Linked DNA regions of Synechococcus elongatus PCC 11801. The protein of the gene in region 1 binds, or shares a complex with, the protein of each later gene. Links are inferred from orthologs where the notes say so. Each region holds a gene or a part of one and is shown in the gene's direction. Other genes may lie near its edges. The genes, in order: cdaA and glmM.

The links.
Region 2: the proteins of cdaA (region 1) and glmM are in contact, whole or in part, in a crystal structure (PDB 7OJS), measured with the Bacillus subtilis proteins. The link is inferred for Synechococcus elongatus PCC 11801 from one-to-one orthologs.

Annotation. Positions count from the first base shown.
Region 1 is NZ_CP030139.2:2,118,666-2,130,740, forward strand. What follows is about bases 3,552-6,540. They hold cdaA (diadenylate cyclase CdaA), read left to right. Parts: upstream 3,552-4,580; coding sequence 4,581-5,501; downstream 5,502-6,540. Other genes in these bases: lysA (diaminopimelate decarboxylase), read left to right, coding at 3,552-4,501; DOP62_RS10565 (isoprenyl transferase), read left to right, coding at 5,498-6,253; DOP62_RS10570 (DUF3143 domain-containing protein), read right to left, coding at 6,266-6,540; DOP62_RS10575 (J domain-containing protein), read right to left, coding at 6,519-6,540. Also shown: DOP62_RS10545 (ATP-dependent Clp protease ATP-binding subunit), read right to left, coding at 1-2,316; rimI (ribosomal protein S18-alanine N-acetyltransferase), read right to left, coding at 2,460-3,059; more of lysA, read left to right, coding at 3,107-3,551; more of DOP62_RS10570, read right to left, coding at 6,541-6,541; more of DOP62_RS10575, read right to left, coding at 6,541-7,088; DOP62_RS10580 (hypothetical protein), read left to right, coding at 7,393-7,536; 16S rRNA (guanine(527)-N(7))-methyltransferase RsmG, read left to right, coding at 7,654-8,382; DOP62_RS10590 (MEKHLA domain-containing protein), read right to left, coding at 8,379-8,849; DOP62_RS10595 (alpha/beta fold hydrolase), read right to left, coding at 8,872-9,753; DOP62_RS10600 (glycosyltransferase), read left to right, coding at 9,871-11,064; cobA (uroporphyrinogen-III C-methyltransferase), read left to right, coding at 11,061-11,792; DOP62_RS10610 (uroporphyrinogen-III synthase), read left to right, coding at 11,785-12,075. UniProt on the Bacillus subtilis protein: One of 3 paralogous diadenylate cyclases (DAC) in this bacteria, catalyzing the condensation of 2 ATP molecules into cyclic di-AMP (c-di-AMP). Upon expression in E.coli leads to c-di-AMP synthesis.
Region 2 is NZ_CP030139.2:1,272,396-1,284,379, reverse strand. Bases 5,158-8,055 are described here. They hold glmM (phosphoglucosamine mutase), read left to right. Parts: upstream 5,158-5,846; coding sequence 5,847-7,265; downstream 7,266-8,055. Other genes in these bases: DOP62_RS06075 (N-acetylmuramoyl-L-alanine amidase family protein), read right to left, coding at 7,987-8,055; DOP62_RS06080 (glyoxalase-like domain protein), read right to left, coding at 7,285-7,836; DOP62_RS06090 (hypothetical protein), read left to right, coding at 5,604-5,783; DOP62_RS06095 (transglycosylase SLT domain-containing protein), read right to left, coding at 5,158-5,545. Also shown: DOP62_RS06130 (histone deacetylase family protein), read right to left, coding at 1-105; DOP62_RS06125 (hypothetical protein), read left to right, coding at 160-627; DOP62_RS06120 (hypothetical protein), read right to left, coding at 624-1,028; phycobilisome degradation protein NblA, read left to right, coding at 1,378-1,557; thiol:disulfide interchange protein TxlA, read right to left, coding at 1,819-2,394; DOP62_RS06105 (NIL domain-containing protein), read left to right, coding at 2,467-2,871; DOP62_RS06100 (hypothetical protein), read left to right, coding at 3,176-3,448; more of DOP62_RS06095, read right to left, coding at 3,473-5,157; more of DOP62_RS06075, read right to left, coding at 8,056-9,039; DOP62_RS06070 (hypothetical protein), read right to left, coding at 9,104-9,784; dapB (4-hydroxy-tetrahydrodipicolinate reductase), read right to left, coding at 9,794-10,615; DOP62_RS06060 (magnesium chelatase subunit H), read left to right, coding at 10,905-11,984. UniProt on the Bacillus subtilis protein: Catalyzes the conversion of glucosamine-6-phosphate to glucosamine-1-phosphate. Glucosamine-1-phosphate is used for cell wall biosynthesis.

The DNA of each region.
Region 1 (12,075 bases):
ACGGAGCGGACGTGCCCCGTAGCTGGGGTTGTAGCCCTCTTCCACCAAGCGGTCTTTGAACTTCTCAGTGACCGACAGGGTGATGCCTTTTTCCTGCATCCGGCCAAAGACCTCGCGCAACATAATGTCGGCAATTTCTTTGACTTCCGCTTTGTTGAGCTGACGGAAGACGATGATTTCGTCCAAGCGGTTGAGGAACTCAGGGCGGAAGTATTGCTTCAGCTCTTCGTTCACCAAGGAGCGAATGCGGTTGTATTGGTTCTCAGCTTCATCCTCACCCGAGAAGTCAAAGCCTAGACCGCCGCCACCCTTCTCGATCACCTTCGAGCCAATGTTGGAGGTCAGGATGATCAGGGTGTTCTTGAAGTCCACCGTCCGACCTTTGGCATCAGTCAAGCGACCGTCTTCCAGTAACTGCAAGAGCAGGTTGAAGACATCGGGGTGAGCTTTCTCGATTTCGTCGAGCAGCACCACGGTGTAGGGACGACGACGAACCGCTTCAGTCAGCTGGCCGCCTTCGTTATAGCCGACATAGCCCGGAGGCGAACCGATCAGCTTGCTGACGGTATGGCGCTCCATGTACTCCGACATGTCAAGGCGGATCATCGCCTCTTCGCTGCCGAAGAAGTAAGCCGCCAAAGCTTTAGTCAGCTCGGTTTTACCAACACCGGTCGGGCCGCTGAAGATGAAGCTGGCGATCGGACGGTTGGGGTTCTTGAGACCAACTCGGGCGCGACGGATTGCTCGTGAAACAGCTTTCACGGCTTCGTCTTGACCAATCAAGCGGCTGTGGAGGGTCTCCTCCATGTTCAGCAATTTGGTCGATTCCGACTCGGTCAGCTTGTTGACCGGTACGCCGGTCCAAGAGGCGACGATATGCGCGATATCTTCCTCAGTGACGATCGGCGAATCATCACTGCTGCTGGTGCCATCGGCCTTCTTGCTTTGGGCGATCGAGCGGATCTGGGTTTTGATCTCCATCTCGCGATCGCGCAGTTCACCCGCTTTGTCAAAGTCTTGGGAGCGGACGGCGTCGTCTTTGTCCTTGAGGACTTGCCGCAGTTCCTTGTCTAGTTCCTTCGCAGCAGGTGGCAATTGCGAGTTCATCAGGCGAACCCGTGAACCGGCCTCATCGATCAAGTCGATTGCCTTATCGGGCAGGAAGCGATCGCTGATGTAGCGATCGGCTAGCTTAGCTGCAGCCTCTAGCGCTTCGTCCGCAATTTTCAGCTTGTGGTGCTGCTCGTAGCGTTCGCGCAGACCCCGCAGAATCTCGATGGTGTCATCGACGCTGGGCTCGCCCACCATTACTGGTTGGAAACGGCGCTCCAATGCAGCATCGCGCTCGATGTGCTTACGGTACTCATCCAATGTGGTCGCACCGATGCATTGCAGCTCACCCCGCGCCAGTGCCGGCTTGAGGATGTTAGCTGCATCGATTGCGCCTTCAGCCGCACCTGCACCAATCAAGGTGTGGACTTCGTCGATGACTAGGATGACGTTCCCCGCCGAGCGGATCTCGTCCATGATTTTCTTGAGGCGCTCCTCGAATTCACCCCGATACTTGGTGCCCGCAACCAGCAGACCGATATCGAGGGTGACGACACGCTTGTCTTCCAAGATGTCCGGGATGTCACCAGTGGCAATCCGCTGCGCTAACCCTTCAGCGATCGCAGTTTTACCGACGCCGGGTTCGCCAATCAACACAGGGTTGTTCTTGGTACGGCGACCCAGAATCTGAATCACCCGCTCGATTTCTTTCTGACGACCCACCACCGGATCGAGCTTCCCATCCGCAGCCTGCTGCGTCAGGTTCGAGCCGAATTCATCCAAGGTTGGGGTTTTCGTCCGGCCTTGGCTACCACCACTGGAAACCTCTGCGGTCTCACCTAGCATGCGGATTACCTGTGTCCGCACTTTCGAGAGATCGACGCCCAAATTCTCGAGGACGCGAGCGGCAACACCCTCGCCTTCACGGATCAAGCCCAGCAGAAGGTGCTCGGTGCCAATGTAGTTATGCCCAAGTTGCCGAGCCTCTTCGAGCGACAGCTCAAGGACACGCTTGGCACGCGGTGTAAACGGGATCTCCACCGCTACGAAACCCGAGCCACGGCCAATAATTTTTTCGACTTCGATGCGAGCATCCTTGAGGTTGACACCCATCGATTTCAGAACTTTGGCGGCAACGCCGGTGCCTTCACCGATGAGGCCTAGCAAAATCTGCTCGGTGCCGACGAAGTTGTGACCCAGGCGACGCGCTTCCTCCTGAGCCAGCATGATGACCTTAATGGCTTTTTCGGTAAAGCGTTCAAACATAGCTTCCCTGCCTGCGTGCCGGTAGGCCGATTCTAGCACAGGCATTTATAGGGCTTCGATCGCTGAAAACCCGCTCCAGTCTAGGAGTTTGGCGCGATTGCCCAACGATTTGGGTCGGTGATCCACACCTCTTTTCTACGGCATTAGCCAGTGATGACTGGGAGCTGATGATCCTCTGTGCTATGGGCAAGCAGAAGTTTATCCAGATGCAGCTGCAAACCCTGTTGTTGAAGTCGCTGTTGGCGCTGCTGCCACTGCTGCGCGATCGCAACTTGAACGTCAGTCTCTCTCAATCCCTTGAGCCAGAGAATACGGGCTGCTTCACCCGTGTCGGCGTAGTAATTCGGTCGTTGCCCCACTTCTTGGAAGCCCAGACTTTGATAGAGGGCAATCGCGACTTGATTGGAAGTACGGACTTCGAGGGTAGCCCAGGCCAGCTGGCGTTGAATTGCCGCTTGCAGTAGGGCCAAAAGCAGCAGTCCACCCCAACCTTGGCCCTGATGAGAAGGCGCGATCGCTAGCAAGGTGATGTGGGCCTCATCGACGATCGCCCAGCTACAACCTAGACCCATCAAGGTCTCGTCCTGCCATAACCCCAGCAGATCACTCGCCTCGCTCTCGGCTTCTCGTTGATAGCCTTCGACTGACCAAAAGCCTCCCAATGTCTGCTCATCCAAATGGCGGGCAGCGATCGCGTCTGAAACAGTGAGGGGTTTCAGGCAGAGCAGCGCAGGATCGTACACTGATAAACACAGGCAACTTACATATATATAGGTCTTGGACGCGTCCGATGGTTTCCACTCCAGCTGCGCCCTCATTAAACCCTTCGTATCCGGCTTTGTTTGGGAACGATCGTCTTTCTAAATCCCCCAACCAAAATCTTTTTCCGCTGACGGCTAGTGTGACAGCAGAAGGCCAACTTGAAGTTGGTGGCTGTTTGGTGTCTGAGCTAGTTGATCGCTATGGTTCTCCGCTCTACATCCTCGACGAGCAGACTCTGCGTGCTGCTTGTCAGGCTTATCGATCCGCGTTGGCGCAGCACTATCCCGGCGACGCGCTACCGATCTATGCCTCCAAGGCGTGGAACTGTCTTGCTGTCTGCGCTCTTGTGGCCCAAGAGGGGTTGGGTATTGATGTCGTCTCGGCTGGTGAACTCTACACCGCTCTACAAGCTGGTGTACCTAGCGATCGCCTCTACTTCCACGGCAACAACAAATCCCTGAGCGAATTGGCCATGGGGGTGGAAGCCGGTTGCACGATCGTGGTTGATAACTGGCAAGAGCTACGCAACCTCGAAGCGATCGCCGCAGAGCAGCAGCGGGAAGTGCGGGTGATGATCCGCTTTACTCCCGGCATTGAGTGCCACACCCACGAATACATCCGCACAGGTCACCTCGACAGCAAATTTGGCTTCGACCCCGATCAGCTAGATTCCTTGCTGGCTGCCTTAGTCGATCAGCCTTACCTCCGCTGCATTGGTCTGCATGCCCACATCGGCTCGCAGATTTTTGAATTGCAGCCCCATTCAGATCTGGCAGGGGTGCTTGTATCCGCCTATGGCAAAGCCTTGGCCCTAGGCTTGCCGATCGCTGAACTGAATGTCGGTGGTGGTTTAGGGATTCGCTACACCGAATCCGATGATCCACCTAGTATTGAGGAGTGGGTTCGACAGGTTAGTGAAAGCCTTGTCGCGGCTTGCCAAGCAGCCAATCTGCCACTGCCCAAGTTGATCTGTGAGCCGGGGCGATCGCTGATTGGCACGGCTTGTGTTACGGCCTATCGCATTGGCAGCCGTAAGGAAGTGCCTGGAATCCGTACCTACCTGTCTGTGGATGGGGGGATGTCGGATAATCCTCGTCCAATCACCTATCAGTCCACCTATCGTGCGGTCATTGCCAACCGCCTCAATGTGAGCGATCGCGAAACTGTGACAGTGGCGGGCAAGCACTGTGAGTCTGGTGATGTTCTGCTTAAGGATGCGGAATTGGCGCCCAGCCAGCCCGGCGATATTCTCGTGGTGCTGGCAACTGGTGCCTATAACTACAGCATGGCTTCGAATTACAACCGGATTGCTCGTCCTGCGGCTGTTTTAGTGAACAATGGCGAAGCTCAAATTATTCTGGCGCGCGAGTCTTTAGAGGACTTGTTGCGGCAGGATCGGTTACCAGTCGGGTTACAAGCTTAGGCGATCGATCTGGCGCCGCGGCTGATTTCGATAACCCCGAGGCTACATTCCTCGGTGGGCAGATTCACGGTGCAAGGGCATGGGAGACTGGCTGACTCAGACAGGGACATGGCTTAGTAGTGGCTCCGGCCTACTGCTACGCAATGCCTTAGATATCAGCCTTGTCCTCATCCTCTTCTACGTCATCCTGGTGCTGATTGGAGAGCGGCGTACCCTTTGGATGGTGCGAGGCTTCATCGTGCTGATGTTGGCAGCCGCGATCAGCAGCCGACTCAACCTGACTTTGCTCAATTTTGTGCTCAATAACTTAGTGATTGGTTCTGCAGTGGCCATGGCAGTGCTGCTGCAGTCCGAATTTCGGCGCTTTTTGGAGCAACTCGGGCGAGGAGAAATTGCCGCGTTATTTCGTCCCAATGCGCGATCGCAGCCGCGGGCTGGCAGTGTCGCTGAAGAAATTATTGAAGCGGTCAAGGAGCTGTCGCAAAACCGGACGGGTGCCCTGATTGTCATTGAAGTCAGCTCGAGTGTGGATGAACGAGATTTCCTCAATCCAGGCGTGCGGATTAATGCAGAGGTCTCAAGTGAGCTCCTCCAGTCCATTTTTCAAACCAGCACACAGCTCCATGACGGTGCTGTCTTGATTTCCGAGAATCGAGTGGTTTCTGCAGGAGTGATTCTGCCCTTGTCAGAACAAGTTGTCTCACGGCGACTGGGCACGCGGCACCGAGCAGCACTGGGAATTACCGAGCGGCTCAATCAATGTATTTGTATTGTTGTTTCTGAAGAGACTGGCTCGATCTCTTTGGCAGAGCAAGGAATCCTGAATCGTCCGCTGACTAGTAGTAAACTCAAGGCATTGTTGGAAGAGCGCATGTCGCTTGCTGCCCAGCGGGAGGTCATTGCTCCCGATTTGCGATCGCTCAGTCGCCACCTCTATCGATCTAGTCTTTCGTTTTTCCGTCGCCTTGGCCTGTTGGGTTCTCGTCGAGGTCGTCCATGACCTCTGTGTCTGATTGCGATCTCCGTCAGCGTCCCGCGGACTTGGTGGCTGACCGTCTGCCTGCCCATGTCGCTGTGATTATGGATGGCAATGGACGTTGGGCGAAGCAGCGCGGTTTGCCTCGGATTATGGGACACCGTCGAGGCGTAGATGCTCTGAAGCAACTGTTGCGTTGCTGTGATGACTGGGGCATCAGTGCGCTAACGGCCTATGCCTTTTCCACTGAAAACTGGGGTCGGCCTCACGAAGAAGTTGACTTCTTGATGACCCTGTTTGAGCGCGTTCTACGACGTGAACTCCAGGAGTTGATGGCCGAGAATGTGCGCATCCGCTTTGTCGGCGATCTGGAGAATCTCCCCACGTCGCTGCAGCGAGAAATCGATCGTGCCACGACAGCGACAGCCGGTAATGACGGTATTCGTTTCACCGTGGCAACCAACTACGGTGGCCGCCAAGAACTGCTCAAAGCCTGTCGTGAGATTGCAGCTCAGGTTCAACAAGGACGGTTGTCACTCGACGAGATCGACGAGCCGCTCCTTGCCAACCATCTCTACACTGCCGGCGTAGCTGATCCTGATTTGCTGATTCGGACCAGCGGTGAAAAGCGGCTGAGTAACTTTTTGCTCTGGCAGTTGGCCTACGCGGAAATTTATGTGACCGATACGCTATGGCCAGATTTCGATCGCTACGAATTCTATTTAGCGCTCCGTGACTTCCAAAGTCGCCAACGTCGCTTTGGACGTTTAACCTAAAACCAGTTGTGCCTAGGGACCACCTAGAATCACTGCTTCGAGATCAGCGCGGCTGAGCGAATACTTGTAGGTGCGAGTCAAATCTTGACCTGCTTCGCCTGCAGCCCGATAGCAAACAACAATTTGATCGGTTCCTAGCTCAATCTCGGCAGACCAGTCGGTTCGCTGCAGAGTCCAACAGTTGAGAACCTCAATATCTTGAATGCTCCCTAGATTGCGCAGCCAGGTTTCAATCGCTGGCAGGCTGTGGTTGTAGAGCGGCGTTTCAGGAAGCGGCAGGGTTGTCATCGTTAGTTGTGAGAGAGGGTGTTTCAATCGCGATTGCAGCAGTGGGTAGCAAAGCCTCAACACTGGGCTGAGCGATCGCGTGCACAGTATCAATTGGCTCTGTGGCTTGGAACCAACTCGGTGCTTGTAAGAGCTGCTCACCGCGCAGCAGACCCAAGCCAATTGTGAGCACCAGACAGCCAACCACCGTCAGCGAGAGTAAAAACAGCGCAAAAATTTCGCCGGCTGAGAGCGATCGCTCTCGATCGCTGGCAGTGGACACCACCCGTCGCGGGCGAGTGCTAGGCGGAGTGATCGTGGCTGCACGAGCGGCAGCCCAACGATGTTGCTCACGCTGAAAATCGTAGAGTCGGCGTCGGTCAGGATCGCTCAGAACTGCGTAGGCTTCTTGGAGCTTTTGAAATTCTTGCAAGGCTGCTGTCAATGGCAGCGTCGTTGTATCGGGATGGTACTGCTTACTCAGCTCACGATAGGCCTGCCGAATATCGCGATCGCTGGCATTGGGGGAAATGCGAAGACGCGCGTAGTGGTCTGGGCTAGTCGTCATTGCAGAGTCAGCAGAAAGAAAGGCAGACACGCAGGCGCAGTGCTGCAATGAAACAGCCTGTATTTTAACGGCTTCTGCGCTTCCTGTCGGGCGATCGCGCCGTCTAGCTGCTCATGTAGATTGATGTTTCTATGAAGAAAGATAGGCAATCCCCACCAGATACCCAGACAGAATCTACTCTAAAAGTGAGACCTCAACTTCCCTCTGATCGTGGATCATGTCCAGTTTGAAAAGTGAGTGGGGATCGCGGGGCATTGCTGATAGTTCCGGCTCAAATCACTCTCAATTTCGGAGGTGAGCGGTTATGCGAAAACTCAAAGCAGCTCTCAAGTCTGTTATTCACTTCCTATCGGAAGCTGCAGGTAGATTTTTTACTCCAGCTGAAGAAATTCCAGAAATTGGTGTTCAACCCTATAGCGAAGTGCCGCCTAACTCTGCTCAATCCTAAGTTAGGGTCTCCTGTGCTTGATTTTGCTGACAGCCTCATCTCAGTTTGAGAGAGGCTGTTGGCTTGGAGGAGAACCAGCGATCGCCGTAGAGTGAAGAGATTGCATGGCGGCTGCTTGTGACTTCTGGATTCCTGCTTGATGTTTGGACTTGGGCTAAAACACTGGGATGGCAGCCTTCGGCTCAGCAACAGCAGCAGTTTGAAGCGCTCTACCACGGCATCGTTGCAGGCAATCAGCGGCTAAATTTAACGCGCATCACCGATCCCGCTGAGTTCACTGAAAAGCATCTCTGGGACTCACTTTACGGCCTACGTCCGTTGCTCACGGATAATTGGAGCGGCGAGATTATCGACATCGGTACGGGTGGCGGCTTCCCAGGGCTGCCCGCTGCGATCGCCTTACCTCAGAGTCAAGTGACACTGCTGGATTCCACTCGCAAGAAAATTCAGTTCTTGCAAACCTTGGCGCAGGATCTGGGGCTTGCCAATGTGACTGCTCAGGTAGGTCGCGCAGAAGAATGGGGGCGCGATCGCCGGACACGGGCGCGTTACGACTGGGCCACGATTCGGGCTGTGGGCCCTGCCACCGTTTGCGCTGAATATTGTCTGCCCTTGCTCAAGATCGGCGGCAAGGCAGTGCTCTATCGCGGGCAATGGACGGAAGAAGAGGCGATCGCGCTGGATCGCGCTGTTGCGATTCTTGGGGGCAAAGTGGTTGAAGTTGCTGCCACCTTTCTGCCCGAGAGTGGTGCGGAACGACACTGCATCACCCTTCAGAAAACGGCCCAGACGCCGGCGGCCTATCCTCGCATGGTGGGGTTGCCCAGCCAGAAGCCACTTGGCTAGTCGAGAAAGTACCAGTCCGTAAAAGTTGCTGCTTGACCACACGCTTGGCCATCGGGCTGGCAGAGTGTCCAAATGATGGCGCGATCGATGCGAAAGCGACGGCCTTGGCTACTGATGCGGACGCCGCTGTAGTTATTGATATAGCCCTTAGCCAGTGCGTCACTCAGCATTTGCGATCGCGTCTCTCGCTCATCCGGTTCGGCGGTTAAGCGTGAGGGCAACCCGCAGAACTGCGACCATTCCAGCTCCCAGAGATCCAACGCGGTCTGGTTGCCGTAGTTGAGCAGGGGATCAGCAGCGCCATTGTGCGACACCACCACGAAAGGCACATTGAACAAGGCTTCAGCCTCTTGAAGGCGATCGCCACTACGAGGGATGAGCGAACGCCCGAGACATTGCTCATAGCTATCGAGCAGGATCTGGGTCCAGGCTTGAATCTCAGGCGTTTGCCAAGGCTGAAGACTCATTGCAGCATCCATCGAAGTTGAGTTAGGAAATCGCGGGGGCTGGGTTCGCTGTCGTTTGCAACCAGCGTTGCAGGATCGGATTGACCTGATCGGGGGCTTCATCCATCGGACAATGCCCGACGCCCGGCAGCGCCACAAATTCGCTCACAGCGGGATAGTTGGCCAGTTCCCGTCCTTGGGCGATCGGTTCCCACGGATCGGCCTCTCCCCAGAGAATCAAAGTTGGGCAAGTGACTAGCGGCAGTAAATCTTGCGGGAGCGGCCCTTGGGAGTAGGTGACGAATGCCAGAAAGACATCCACTGCGCCCGGATCGCGGGCGGGAGCTAGTAACAGCTCGATCAGTTCATCTGTGACGGCAGATTTATCGGCGTAAGCCTGCTGCAAAATCCGTCGCAGCGATCGCGGCTGGGCCAAGCGTTGGAAGAAAAAGCCCCCAAACGGCTTCCATGCTAAGAGCTGTTGGAAGATCGGTACCCCAAAACGGCGTGGCCAAGCAGATTGCGCCAGATAACGCTCGTGGAGCAGCCGTAGGGAGCAGTCCAGAAGTGCCAGCGATCGCACCAAAGACGGCTCATCCACGGCGGCTTGCAGCGCCACCACACAGCCGATTGAGTTGCCCACTAAATCAGCGGGCTCTCCGATTACCTCGCGGATAAAGTCGCGAACCAGTGCTGACCATGTTTCAAACCGATAGGGTAAGTCTTCACTGGGCTGCGGTTTGGCAGAACCTCCAAAGCCGAGCAGGTCGATCGCAAAGACCCGTTGTTGTTCGGCCAAAACTGGACTGTTCTGCCGCCAGTGGTCACTGCTGGCCCCAAAGCCATGAATGAGCAGTACCGGTGTTCCCTGACTGCCGAATTGCTGATAGCGAATCGTCTGTCCTCGCCACTGCCAGACTGCCATTCGCTTGGGGACTCCTTCACCACGAGATTCCTGTGAGTTCGCGATCGCAACCTGTGTAGGGTTGGAGTCGCTTCGCATCTCACCGTAAGGTAATCCTAGATGTTCCTCGGAGGGGCAATGGCCAACGTCAGCCTCTGCATGATCGTTCGCGACGAGGCGGAATTGCTGCCCCGCTGTCTGGCTTCGGTAAAAGACCAAGTAGACGAGTTGATCGTGTTGGATACGGGTTCCCGCGATCGCACGCCCGACATTGCCACTGAAGCCGGAGCTAACCTCCTTCATACGGATTGGGCAGACGACTTTTCCGCAGCAAGAAATCAGGCGATCGCAGCAGCAACTGGCGATTGGATTCTGGTGCTGGATGCTGATGAGGAATTAATCCCTGAGGCTTGGACAGAACTGCGATCGCAACTGGATCAACCCGAAGCCCTAGCTTTTACCGTCCTGCGCGAAGAAACCCAAGCGGGACAGGTGCCCTACTCGCGGCTGTCACGCCTATTTCGCAATCGACCCGAAATTCGTTTTCAGCGGCCCTATCACGAGCTGGTCGACGATAGCCTCCTTGCCCTGCAACAGCAGGACCCTAACTGGCGGGTTACGGCTTGGCCGACACCAGTGATTCGGCACTACGGCTATGGCCGCGATCGCCTGCAACAACGCGGCACTGCTGAGCGGATGCGCCGAAGCCTTGAAACGTGGCTGGCTGATCATCCTGAGGATGCCTATCTCTGCAGCAAACTGGGTGGACTACTCGTCCAAGAAGGAGATTTGAAAGCGGCGCAACGCTGGCTCAAACAAGGGCTGAAGCAAGGACGTCCAGAACCGGCGGTTCGCTATGAGTTGCTCTATCACCTAGCGCTACTGGAACGGCGGCAAGGCGATGTGGATGCAGCGATCGATCGCTATCAAGCAGCGCTGCAAGAGCCGGTTGATGCAATTCACAAACTCGGTGCTTGGGTTAACCTCTCGCATCTCTACCGCGATCGCGGGCAGGTGGGGCTGGCCTACGATGCTGCACGTCAGGCTGTGGCAGCGGCTCCCAGTGCCACGGTTGCTCTCACGGCTTGGGGCTTGGCTGCGCGAGCGATCAGCAACTATCCCGAGGCGATCGCGGCCTATCAGCAGGCACTTCAGCTCGATCCCAACGATCCCAGCCTTTACCAAAATCTGGGCGCCGTCCTCTTCCAAGTCGGGCAACTGGAAGCTAGTTACGAAGCTTTCCGGCAGGCGATCGCGGGCTATGAGCAACAGGGCTCACCAGAGGCACAACGACTAGCACTGCGGCTGCAAGCCATGGGAATTCGGCTGTGACAGGCAAAGTTTATCTAGTCGGTGCTGGGCCGGGTGACCCCGAATATCTGACGGTGCAGGCACAGCAATGTCTGCAGTCGGCAGAGGTACTGATCTACGACGCGCTGATCGACCCCCGAATCCTCGACTTAGTGCCAGCCAATTGCGATCGCATTGCCGTGGGCAAGCGGGGTGGTGCAGAGAGTACACCCCAAGCGGCTATCAATCAGTTGCTGGTTCAGCACTGTCAACGAGGACGCAGAGTGATTCGCCTCAAGAGTGGCGATCCCTTCGTCTTTGGCCGTGCCACCAGTGAGTTAGATGCGCTGGAGCGATCGGGCTGTGATTATGCCGTCTTGCCAGGACTATCGACTGCCTTGGCCGCTCCATTGCTGGCGGGCATCCCTATTACCGATCCGGTACTGAGTCGTGGATTTGCCGTCTACACCGTCCATGAACCGGACGCCCTCAACTGGGAAGCACTGGCGCAACTGGAAACGCTGATCCTGCTGATGGGCAGCCGCCACCTGCTGACGATTAGCCACGAGCTGATTCGTCATGGGCGATCGCCGGATAGTTCCGTGGCGCTGATTCAGTGGGCGGGACATCCGCAACAGACTGTCTTGGAAGGCAGTCTCAGCCGCATAGCCCAACAGTGGGGCGATCGCCCGTTATCGCCTTGCGTGATTGTGATTGGCGAGGTGGTACGGTTGCGAAAGTACTGGGCGCACTACCGTTGCGATGGCTGAGCAGCCGCTGATCGGTAAAACCATTTTGACGACACGGGCAGCGGGGCAATCCTCGATGTTCGCTGCACAGTTGCGAGCTGCCGGTGCAGCTGTGATCGAGATGCCGACCCTAGAAATCGGGCCACCCAGCTCTTGGCAGCCCCTCGATGAGGCGATCGCCGCGATCGCTGACTTCAACTGGTTGATTTTGGCCTCAGCGAATGCCGTTGAAGCAGTTCAAGAGCGGTTAGCGGCGCAGCAAAAAACATGGAGCGATGTTCCCTGCTCGATCGCCGTTGTCGGC
Region 2 (11,984 bases), 850 kb from region 1 along the record:
AGCCACTGTTGCGGTCAAGCGTTCCGGCCGTTCGGGATGCCCTGCCCCTGTTTCATGCGCCAGAAAGCGATCGCTGTAAATAACAGGGACTCGATCAGAAACCATAGCCAACCGCTGTTGTTCTTCCGCGAGTCTAGCGAGTTACTCGCCGGCATAACGATGGCGTCAAGCAGGGTACTCCGCCAGCTTGCGATCGGTGATCGCGGCGTACGGGGGAACAAGCAAGTGGCAAGCTGGAAACAACGACCGCTCGAGGAGGTCCCTGTGAACTTTGGCTATGGTCCCAGCCCATCACCGTGGCGCAGTCTGGCCACAATCGCGGTCATCGTGCTGGTGTTATCCCTTTTGCCCAATTGGCTGCGGGATGCCTTATTTGGTCTCGTTGGGCTACTGATTCTGTTGCCAATTCTGGGAATCCTCGGCCTGCGCTGGTGGATTAACCGCAACTTGGTCAATGCACCCTGTCCCGTTTGCGGTACAACCGTCAGCGGTCTTGGTCAGTCTCAGCTGCAGTGTCCTGGCTGCGGCGAAGTGCTCCAGGTCAAGGATCGCCAACTGGTGCGACTGACACCACCGGGGACCCTCGACGTGCAAGCCGTCGAAGTTCAAGATCTGAGCGAAGACTAACGCCCTGACAGCATGAGCTGGTAAGGATGGCTTTGACCTTGGCGATCGCCCACGTAGATGTTGTAGACCCCCGCTGGCCAAACGCCGACATGCTGAGGGCTACGCCCCCCTTGCCCCATGGAACAGAGTCGGCCTGAGGGGCCTTCAATCAGCAGAGTGGGGTTGCCCGCCGCCGACACACTGATCCGCAAATAGCCGGATTGCTCCACATACTGCGGGCTGATGGTGACTTGCTCGTTGGGACGATCGCTAATGTAGCCACAATCGCTGGCGCGGTTACCGCCTGAGACGCCCGACATTTGCAAGTTGGGGGACTGATCGATACGAGCTGACCCTGCCTGTGCTGCCGAGAAAGGCAGGATTGCCGCGATCGCCAGGAGAGACCAGAAGATGTAACGCATAGTCGGCCCACACTCCAATGCTGCTGCCTCACTTTCATTCTGAGTGGCAGCAGCGAATGACTTCCATCAGCCTGTGGCTGTTCCTCAAGCGTCCTGAAAAGGGATCGGCCTCTCAGGAAGACAGCAGCGTTTCTCAGGATCACCCACCTCCATGTCGCAGCTCCAGCAATTCTGTAGCGCTGGTAGCAGTGGCGATCGCGAAATTGTAAATAATCACTACACAGATAAGATCTGAGATAGCAGTATTGACGCTTAGTCAAGACTTGGTTACTTTGTGTAACAATTCAGAAAGATTCTGAAATAGTCGCTGTCCCAGACAGTCCGTCCCTTGTTAGTGCAGGAGGCGTTTATGCTCCCCCCTCTCCCTGATTTTTCTTTAAGCGTGGAACAGCAGTTTGATCTGCAAAAGTATCGCCAACAGGTCCGCAATATCTCGCGGGAAGCCTTAGAAGATCTGTTCATCGAGGTCGTTCGCCAGAAGATGGCGCACGAGAACATCTTCAAAGGCATGATTCGCCAAGGTAGCTAAGACATGGGTGTGGCTTGCCCGCGAGGCGTTGTCGACCCAGCGATGAGTGCTGTGCTTCCGGGCAGATCCGGCCACTATAATCGCGATTGCGCTGAGAGCGATCGCTGGCAATTCAATCTAAAAAGTGAATAAGCATTAGCGACTCAAGCCAGCAATTTGCGATCGCTGGAGCAAGCTATCTACGGCGATCGCTAGATGCAGTTTAGGTCTTTTATTCATGCAATTGGATTGATGGCAGGCAGATTCCCTGCCGCATTGCGGCTAATCCAGGACGCTATCTTGAACTTGACTGCTGTGGCTGCGTGGGTCGCTTTGGCTCGAACGACTGGGCTGTAGGCCTGCTGAAAACTCAGAAAGGTTGCCCCGAGCATTGGTGTAAGGCAAAGGTTGGGACTCGATCAGTGCGTCGAGGTTCGCCGCCAAGATGGAGCGAGGCAGCTCGCCAATACTGATGCCTTGGGGTTGGCCTTGACCGTCAAGATAGACAAACTGGGGAATTCCATCAACGTTGTAGTCCAAGACTTCTGGCAGCCATTTGTCGTTGTCGATGTTGAGCATGACAAAGTCGAGGCGATCGCCATAGTCCTGTTTCAAGGCAGCAAGGCGACCCGCCATGGCCTGACAGCTGGTACACCAGTCGGCATAAAACTCCAGCAGCATTGGGCGATCGTTAGCGATCGCTACTTCGTAGGGTGTCGAGGACTGAGCAAGAGTTGCTAGGGATGCAGCTGCTGAAGGCTGACGAGAACCGAGCAGCACTAGGATGGTGAGAATAAGAGCTGCGGCAAGCACCAAGACATTGCGAAGACGGCTAGGCAGAGAATTATCCGCAGTCATACTTACTCTAGAATTGCCGGGACAGTCTCAGTTTATCGAAGCCCAGTCGCTTGGGGCACAGTCCCCACAGTTATGAAGAAGCGCGTCACCCTCACTTTTCCACGGCGAATTGTCCAGATGCCAATTACCTATCGGTTGGCAACAGAGTTCAATGTCGCTGCAAACATTATTCGCGCTCAAATTACCCCCAATCAAAGCGGCAAATTGGTGGTGGAACTGTCGGGAGATATTGATGCGCTTGAAGCCGCGATCGACTGGATGGGATCACAGGATATTAGTGTTTCGCTGACGACGGCTGAAATTGTGATTGATCGCGATCGCTGTGTGGACTGTGGTCTTTGTACGGGAGTCTGTCCAACAGGAGCCCTCCGACTCGATCCCAAAACCTTCCAGCTGCAGTTTGATCGTCCGCGCTGTAGCGTTTGCGAACAATGTATTCCTGCTTGTCCTGTTCAAGCGATCGCAACGAATTTGTAATCTAACCATGGCAACTACAACGCGCAGGCCTTCGATTCTCCTTCCGTCGTGGTGGTTAGTGCTATTTACCTACATGACGTTTGGCTGGTATTGGCACAGCCTCTTTGAAATGATTGATAGCATGCCTTTTTTTCGGCATCTGCCAATTCTCTTTTGGCCGTTTATTCTTATTGTGAATCTATTCATTATCAGTCTTTGTACAGTGCCTCGCAGCTTAATTAACTCACGCTTTTTAAGTTGGTTTGACTCCAGTCTATTCTCCTTTATCTTCGTAATCTTTGCGAGTGTTCTCTCAGTTTTGATCTTGACTCACATTAATGCACTAGCTACGTTATTAATCCTTGGTACTGTCATTGCGATCGCTCGTCTTGATTTGCAGATTCGCGCCTATTCTACGGTGCGATCGTGGTTATCTCTCTTGATTGCAGCCCTGATTGGTAGTGGACTCGGAATTACAGCTCATCATTGGCATCAGACCGATGCGATAACTTTGGCACGATCGCCAATGATTCAGCTTTTTATCAGTCAAACGGCTGCTCTCGACCACCCGCTCAGCTCAATGTTTGAGCTGACTTAAAAGTAATCGTTGTTTAATCGCAGACTATTGGCCTAACTCCTGAATACGCTGATTCAAAGTGCGATCGCTTTGGCGCAGATAATTCCAATAGTTACCCAAGACTTTTTCCACATAGTCTCGCGTTTCAGGGAAGGGAATTTGCTCAATCCAGCGATCGCGGTCATCACGGCCAAAGCGCTGTACCCAATTCTCGACATTGCCCGGCCCGGCGTTGTAGCTTGCGATCGCTAGCAAGCTGTCATTGCGCCAATAGTTCAGCACGTTGCGAAGGTAGCGACTGCCCAGCTGAATATTGGTCTGTGGATCGCCGAGATCATATTGCTGCAGTCCCAGTTCGGTAGCAACTTCTGCTGCTGTTTCCGGCATCAATTGCATCAAGCCTCGGGCTCCGACCACGGAGGTGGCACCAGGCAGAAAGCGCGACTCTTGCCGAATCAGTCCCAAGACTAAAAGTGGGTTGAGGCGATCGCGCTGAGTCGCTGCTGTAATTTCCTCAGCAAAGACAACCGGATAGAGAGTGCTGACAAAATCGGGCCGCTGGCGCAGCGGACTCTCCACCGGCAGGCTTTTCAGCAGACTGGCGGCGAGATCGTAGCGGGCGATGCTGGCTTCGAGCAGGGCAGAGATGTAGCGATCGCTGGGACTGGCATCAGCACTAGGGCCTTCTTGTTGCCAGAGCCGCCAAGCATCTTCCGTTTGCCCGAGAATGTACAGCTCCTTGAGAACCTCTGATCCTGCGGGTAGCGCTTGGGGTGATGGGGCTTGCGGCCACGCAGGTTGCTGCGCCTGCAGCGTTAGAAAGTCTCCGACCGGCCAGCCAAGTGCCGCCGCCGATCGCCAAGCATAGTAGGAGTCCGGCTGCTGCCGCAGCACGGTTTGCCAAGCCTCTTGCGCGGCGGCAGTTTGTCCAAGCTGAGATTGCCAACGACCCAGCCAAAAGCCCGCTTGGGCAGCAGCTTCTGTGGCAGGGCTGCGATCGCGGGTCTGGGTGACGAGAGCGATCGCTTGGGGCAGATTCCCCGCTTCTGCTTGTTGCCAGGCTTGTCGCCAGCGGAGGGCGGCAGCTTCTGGGGAATTGGGGAAGCGCTGCAGCAGGATTTGTTGATAGCGCGGTTCCGTCGCTGCAGCCAAGCCCAACGCTTCCGGTAAGGTGCGCGCAAACTGCTGTTCTAGTAGTTGCAGGTAGCGATCGCGATTGGCTGGATCTAGTCGGACGAGGTGAACGAATGCCCGCTCCCGTTCAGAGGACTGGGGAAATCGCTGCAGTAGCTGTTGATAGAGCGATCGCGCTAGCTCAGGTTGATTGCTGAGGTCTCGACTACGTGCCTGCCGATAGAGGGTTTCATCGGTTTGGGGCGATCGCGCGTACAGATCCGCGGCTGTCGCATAGTCGTCTCGCTGCCAATAGGCATCGGCAATCTGTTGGCGATCGCTGGCCGTGAGATTGGGCTGTGCTTGGAGTTCAGCTAAAACGGCATCAATATCAAAGCGATAGCGACCAAACTGGGCAATGTGCAATAGCCAGCGCTTGGCCTCGGTCGGACGCTGCTGAGCGAGCTGGCGAGCCAACTCATTGCTGGCTGGATAGCGGGGCCAGCGCTGAATCGCGGCCGCGGCTGCATCCCATTGTTCAAGTGCCAGAACTGCTTCCGCTTGAACGGGGCTCTCAGGATAGCTGCTGAGCAGTTGCCGCCAAGTTTCCTGTGGGTCTTGTCCGAGCTGCGTCTGCAGTTGAGCCCGTAGCTTGAGAATGTAAGGCCCCAGGAGCGGATAGGAGCGCTCTAGTCCTTGAATGGCTTGCAGGGCAGCTTGTGGTTGATCAGCGGCGATCGCTTGGGCATAGAGAAAACGGGCCCGCTGACGCGTAGCAGCATCCATCGCGAAGCGCGATTGCCAGCGCAGCTCAGCAAAATCAGACTGACGCAGGGCGATCGCTGTCTCGGGGGTGGGCGATCGCCACCAAATGCCTAGCAGGACGACGAGTGCTGCTGCTCCAAGACTGCCACTGCTGAGAAGAAACCAAGTGCGCCGCCGTCGCCAGAGCGATCGGGTTGGGGTGCGATTTGGGGATTCTGTAGAGGGAGAAGGAGCAGACATCGGCCTAGGGTAACACTGCAACCGTTAGAATCTTCTGCGGGTTCTATTTACCCGGTCTATGTTCAACCGTCGTCGCTATCGTTGGTTTGGAATCAGCTTGGCCGTGACGGCTGTGGTCTGGATTGTGCGAGGTCTGGGCTGGCTAGGTTTCTTGCCAAGCGCTATCCTCTGGCTACTCTTACTGGTCTCTGCAGTTCTTGGATTGCAAGCCCTCTACGCCCCGCGACGCTGGCGTTAATCCAGGCTGAAAGCGCGTCCTCAGTGTCTATTCGTCTTTTGTCCAACTGCGAAGGTGTGTGGAATGGTCTCAGCGGCACGTTGGGAAACAGCAGTCGAAGCAGCTCCTTGGATTGCAGCGATCGCTAGCCAGGGACCTTTGTTTGGCACTGATGGCATTCGCGGTCGCGTCGGTGAGCATCTCACCGCACCGCTGGCCCAGCAAGTTGGCTTTTGGACGGGACAAGTGCTGCGGCAAGCAGTGGGCGATCAAGGACCAGTTGTCGTTGGACAAGACTCCCGAAATTCCAGCAATATGCTGGCGATGGCGCTCTCTTCGGGGCTGGCCGCTGCCGGGGTCGAAGTCTTGCATCTCGGTCTTTGTCCCACGCCGGGGGTGGCTTACCTTACGCATCACAGCGAAGCCATCGGCGGCGTGATGATTTCTGCCAGCCACAATCCCCCGGGTGACAACGGCATCAAAGTCTTTGGCGCAGATGGCAGCAAGCTCGATCGCCAGCTCCAAGCGGCGATCGAAGCCGGACTGCGGGGTCAGCAGCCCAGCCTACCTGCAACGACGTGGGGGCAGCATTACTACCAACCCCAACTCGCCGATCACTACCAAGCTGCGATCGCCCAATCTTTGGGACACCGCACCAACCTACAGGGTCTCAAAATTGTCCTCGACTTAGCATGGGGGGCCGCTGCACTGCTTGCCCCGCGGCTCTTCCGAGAGCTGGGGGCTGAGGTCATAGCCCTACATGACCTGCCCGATGGCAATCGCATCAATGTCAACTGCGGCTCCACCCATCTGGCACGGCTCCAAGCCACTGTGCTCGAACAGGGTGCAGACATGGGCTTTGCCTTTGATGGGGACGCCGATCGCGTTTTGGCCGTTGATCAGCGTGGTCGTAGTGTTGATGGAGACCACATCCTCTTCCTCTGGGGGCGGGAACTACAGCGGCAGCAACAGCTTCCGGGTCAGGCGATCGTGACGACCGTGATGGCCAATCTGGGCTTTGAGCGAGCTTGGCAAGCGGTGGGTGGCGAATTTGTTCGCACCGCTGTCGGCGATCAATATGTCCAAGCGGAAATGCAAGCACGCGGCGCGATGCTGGGTGGCGAACAGTCCGGCCACATCCTCTGCCGCCACTATGCTCTGACTGGGGATGGCACCCTGACGGCAGCTCACATTGCAGCCCTCGTGCAAGCGAGCGGTGTCTCCCTCGCTGATCTCGTTGATCAGAGTTTCCGTCCCTATCCGCAACTTCTGCGCAATGTGCGGGTTGAAGATCGCGATCGCCGCTGCAATTGGCAAGATTGCACTGCCTTGACCCAGGCGATCGCAGCAGCCGAAGCGGATATGGGCGATCGCGGTCGTGTCTTGGTTCGGGCGTCCGGTACTGAACCGCTGCTGCGAATCATGGTGGAAGCAGAAGAAGCCCAGCAGGTTGAGCACTGGACCACGCATCTAGTTCAAGTCGCGGAATCCCAGCTGCTGTAGACCGCAGGGCTATCACCCACTAAACCTCCAGCTCTTCAAACTCGATCACCTGCCCTTCCCAGTCTTTGACCAGAAACAGGAGGGGTAGTTGTCGTTTGAGCTTGAAAGGTAAGCCTTGCGCTTGAATGCGACTGAGGATTTGCTGCAGGCCATCGCGATCGAAAGAGACCTGCCGCAACCGCTGGCGATCGCCCGGATTGGCACCCGCAACCACATGCAGTTGGGTTTTGCGCTTGAGCCGATACCAGAGCCCATCTTGAAGGCGATCGCGACCCAGGCGTGAGGGTGGCGCAATCCCCAGGGCCCCGTCATAGCCCAGACCAGCGAGCCCCTGTTCAGTGTTGTAGTAGTAGTTCAGCGGCACATCCGCCGCCGCCAAGCCCAGCACCCGCTCGTAGAAAATCTGCGCTTGAGCAAGATCTGACACCAGCACCGTATGCACCTTCGGCGTGCTGCTCAGGAATAGCCACAGAGCACCGGCATAGGCTGCCAATAGCCCAATCATGATTCCCTGGGTTGAAAACATCAGATCCCAGGGCACCAGCGAAGCCCAGAGTAGCGGCGAGATCATGGTTAGTACAGGGCAGATGAGTGGGGAACAGATGACTTCCAGCTCTGGGTAGGCAGGGCTGATTCAGGACTGGGAGCCTGTCTTTATTCTCCGATCTGCCTCCCAGACTTAGCGCCTGATCGCGGCTGACAGATTGAGAGGAGCCACTGCCTAGCGGTTGAGGAAGTCGAGAATCCCGGCGGCGATCGCCTGTGCCATCTGCGATCGGAAGGTGGGATCCGCAAGGCGGGCCGCATCTTGAGCGCCGGTCACAAAGCCAACTTCTACCAAGCTGGAGGGCATGCTGGTTTGGCGAATCACGTAGAAGCGCGCCTGCTTGACCCCGCGATTGCGCATGTCGGGGAAAGATTGCATCATCCGGTCTTGGATAGCCTGTGCCAGCGGTCGACTTGCAGCTGTGAAGAAGTAGGTTTCCAGTCCGTTAACATCGGGCCGACTCATGCTGAGAGCGTTGGCATGAATGCTGACGAACACTGTGGCTCGCGCCCGTTGAGCGATCGCCACTCGCGGGGCTAAATCAACCTCGCGATCGTCTTGGCGCGTCATCACGACCTGTGCCCCCTGGGCTTGCAGCAGGCGGGTGACTTGGGTGGAGATATCGAGCACGATATCGGTCTCGCGAATACCACCGATGCCGATCGCGCCTGGATCTCGGCCGCCATGACCCGGATCGATCACGATCACTGCTGGTCGACTCAGGGGCGGCAGTCCCGTCTGAGCGGGCTGAGAAGCAGCGCCGAAACTAGGCGTAATTGAAAGGAATGATGGGGGCGCTGTGGAGAGTGTCGGGACGCTGGCTAGCTTGGGGAGCGTCAGGCTCAAGAGTCCTTCTGGTGTAATCACTGGCGTCTCGAGGCGACTCCCCGATCGCGTCCGCAGATTGATCACCACATCATTGCCTTGGCGATTGACATCCAAGCGCAACAGCGTCAATGGAGGGGGAAGGGTGCGGAAGTTGAGGGGCAGCTGAGTATTGAACAGAATCAGCTGATAATTGCCACCAATGTCCGGTCGCCAGTCGAACTGAACCGGTTGGTCAGTGCGGAGCAATAGTTGACCCTCGGCAGTCACCTCGAGGCTTTTGAGCCGATTACTGGCTGTCTGAGCGATCGCGGGCTGAGCCTGTAGCGCTTCGAAGCTGATCAGAGCCGGTAGACAGGCGATCGCCACAGCAGCGCTCCGAGCTGGCCAGCGTTTGTTCACGCCTCTCTCTCCTATTGAGAACAGTTATCAAAGGCCATGATGCGCTGCGCGAAGGTTCAGTTCCCTAGCGGCGGCGACCCCGGTCATCATAGCGAGCCGCCTCCGTTTCGGAAATCAAACGAGCACTAGTGAACTTGAAAGCATCTCGGCTGAGGTAAGGGTAGTCACTGACCCAGAGATCGAGCGCTGGCACGTAGGCGTCGCTGTAGGCTTCCAGTTTGGCCAGCTGCGGATCGTTGGAGAACAAGAGCAATTGCACCAGTTGCCCACGCCGCAGCTTTTTGTAGTCGTTTTTGATCGGGACCTGCAGTCGCAGCTCAAAGTCGTTCTCGTCAACGACCTCAATGTTGACGCGGGTTTCCACCTTATCAATCAGCACCAAGCGACCTTGGGCATTCACCGTTTCTTCAGTCCCAATCCGCGCTTGGCTGCGATAGAGATCGACGATTTCTCCTTCCCAAAAAGCCGCATAGCGATAGCGGCGTAGGCGGTAGTTGCGCTGCGCTGCCCGCGCAATTGGTCCCCACCACCAATAGAGACCGCCCAAAATACCGACAACGAGGGCAATCTCACCAGAAACACCCGCGAGGGTTTCGGCCAGTAATGCACCCACAGCCATGATCACGGAGATCAGCAGCCGCCGCAAAAAGTCCTGGGGCTTGCCCCAGCAGTAGCGGTATTGCGGCCCCGTGGCGATCGCGGGAATCAGTTGCCGAGTGCTGGCTTCGGTGATGGGAATCAACATGGCCTTGGCTTAAAGAATGCGATCGAGGCCGTAGATCAGCCCCGTCAGTTGCCGCACCTTCCGCACCGCAAGGAGCACACCCGGCATGTAGCAACTGCGGTCCATCGTGTCGTGGCGCAGCGTCAAAATTTCACCCGGCGCACCAAAAATCACTTCTTCGTGGGCAATCAGACCCGGCAGACGGACGCTGTGGATGCGGATGTTCTCGGGCCCCAATGCCCCGCGAGCACCCGGCATTGTCTCTTTCTCAGTCACCTTGGGTGGATTAAAGGTTTTGCCCAATTCCGCCAACATCTGAGCGGTTTTAATCGCCGTGCCGCTGGGGGCATCGGCCTTCTGGTCGTGGTGCAGCTCCAAAATCTCGACGTGGTCGTAGAAGCGGCTGGCTTGAATGGCAGCCTGCATCAGCAACACCATGCCGATTGAGAAGTTGGGGATTACAAGGCAGCCGACGCTGGCTTTATCGGCAAATTCCGCCAACTCTTGCAATTGCTCGTTCGTTAAGCCGGTGGTGCCCACGACTGGCCGCACACCGTAGGCGATCGCCTTGCGCACATTGTCGTAGATGCAATCAGGGTGGGTGAAATCGACGACGACTGGCACTTCCCGCTCCTGCGAAGCGAGGCAAAGCATCCCTTCGAGGTCATTGGTGACCGGCACTTCCAGCGGCCCAATCCCGACGATCTCGCCGATGTCTTGCCCTTGCACATCAGCACTGCGGGCGATCGCACCCACCAAGGTCAGATCATCTGCTGCCGCGATCGCCTTGATCGTTTCGCGCCCCATCTTGCCAGTCGCGCCATTGACAACCACGGGGATCGGGTGAGCCATAAACCAGTCACAGAATCTTGCACTGTTGCCATTGTTTCCTGAAATGGCAGGTCGCGGTCGAAACTGACCTAGCCACAGCACAAAAAGGAGCGATCGCCATTCTGTCAAGTTTTGTGAAGTTACTTGTCAAAAGGGATTGCAAATTGTATCTGCGATCGCCGGGAGGCCCCATCCAGTCTGGATTTTCTGTTAGAACTCAATCTTGAGTGATTTGTCACGATTGGGTATTTTTGCCGACCCTGTACCCGATCGCCCGCATCTCGAGAACACGCCGGAGGCTGCAAAGCGCATGTTCACCCAGGTCAAGTCCGCAATCCGTCGCATCGTGCCCGAGGACCTTAACGGGCGATCGCGGCTGAAAGTGGTCTACGTCGTCTTGGAAGCCCAGTATCAAAGCGCGCTTTCGGCTGCTGTCCGGTCGATCAATGCCGGTTCCCACCAAGTCGCTGTCGAACTGAGCGGCTACCTGATCGAGGAACTGCGCGACCCCGAGAACTACGACGCCTTTAAAGCGGATCTGCAAGATGCCGATATCTTCATCGGCTCGCTGATCTTCATCGAAGACCTGGCTGAAAAAGTCGTCAGCGCCGTGCAACCGGTCCGCGATCGCCTGAAGGCTTCGATCGTCTTCCCCTCGATGCCCGAGGTGATGCGCCTCAACAAGCTCGGCTCCTTCTCGATGGCGCAGCTGGGCCAAAGCAAGAGCGTGATCGCCAGCTTCATGAAGAAGCGCAAGGAAGCCGGCGGCGCAGGTTTCCAAGACGCGATGCTCAAGCTGCTGCGCACCCTGCCGACCGTCCTCAAATACCTGCCAGTTGAAAAGGCACAGGACGCTCGCAACTTCATGCTCAGCTTCCAGTACTGGCTGGGCGGTTCGCCGGAGAACCTGGAAAACTTCCTGTTGATGATCGCCGATCGCTACGTCTTTAAAACCGACAGCGACGTCAACGTCAGCTTCGAGGAGCCGGTCGTTTACCCCGACCAAGGCATCTGGCACCCGCTGGCCCCGCAGATGTTTGAGGACCTCAAGGAATACCTCAACTGGTATCAGTCGCGCCAAGACCTGCCCAAGCAAGACGGCCCAACGATTGGCCTCGTGCTGCAGCGCAGCCACTTGGTCACCGGCGATGATGCGCACTACGTCGCAGTCGTTTCCGAAATGGAATATCGCGGCGCTAAAGTCATCCCCATCTTCAATGGCGGCCTCGACTTCTCGAAGCCGGTGCAGCAGTACTTCTTCGATCCGCTCGATCCTGAGACGCCGATCATCGACGCAACTGTCTCGCTAACCGGCTTTGCACTGGTGGGTGGCCCCGCTCGCCAAGACCATCCTAAGGCGATCGAAACCCTCAAAAAGCTGAATCGCCCC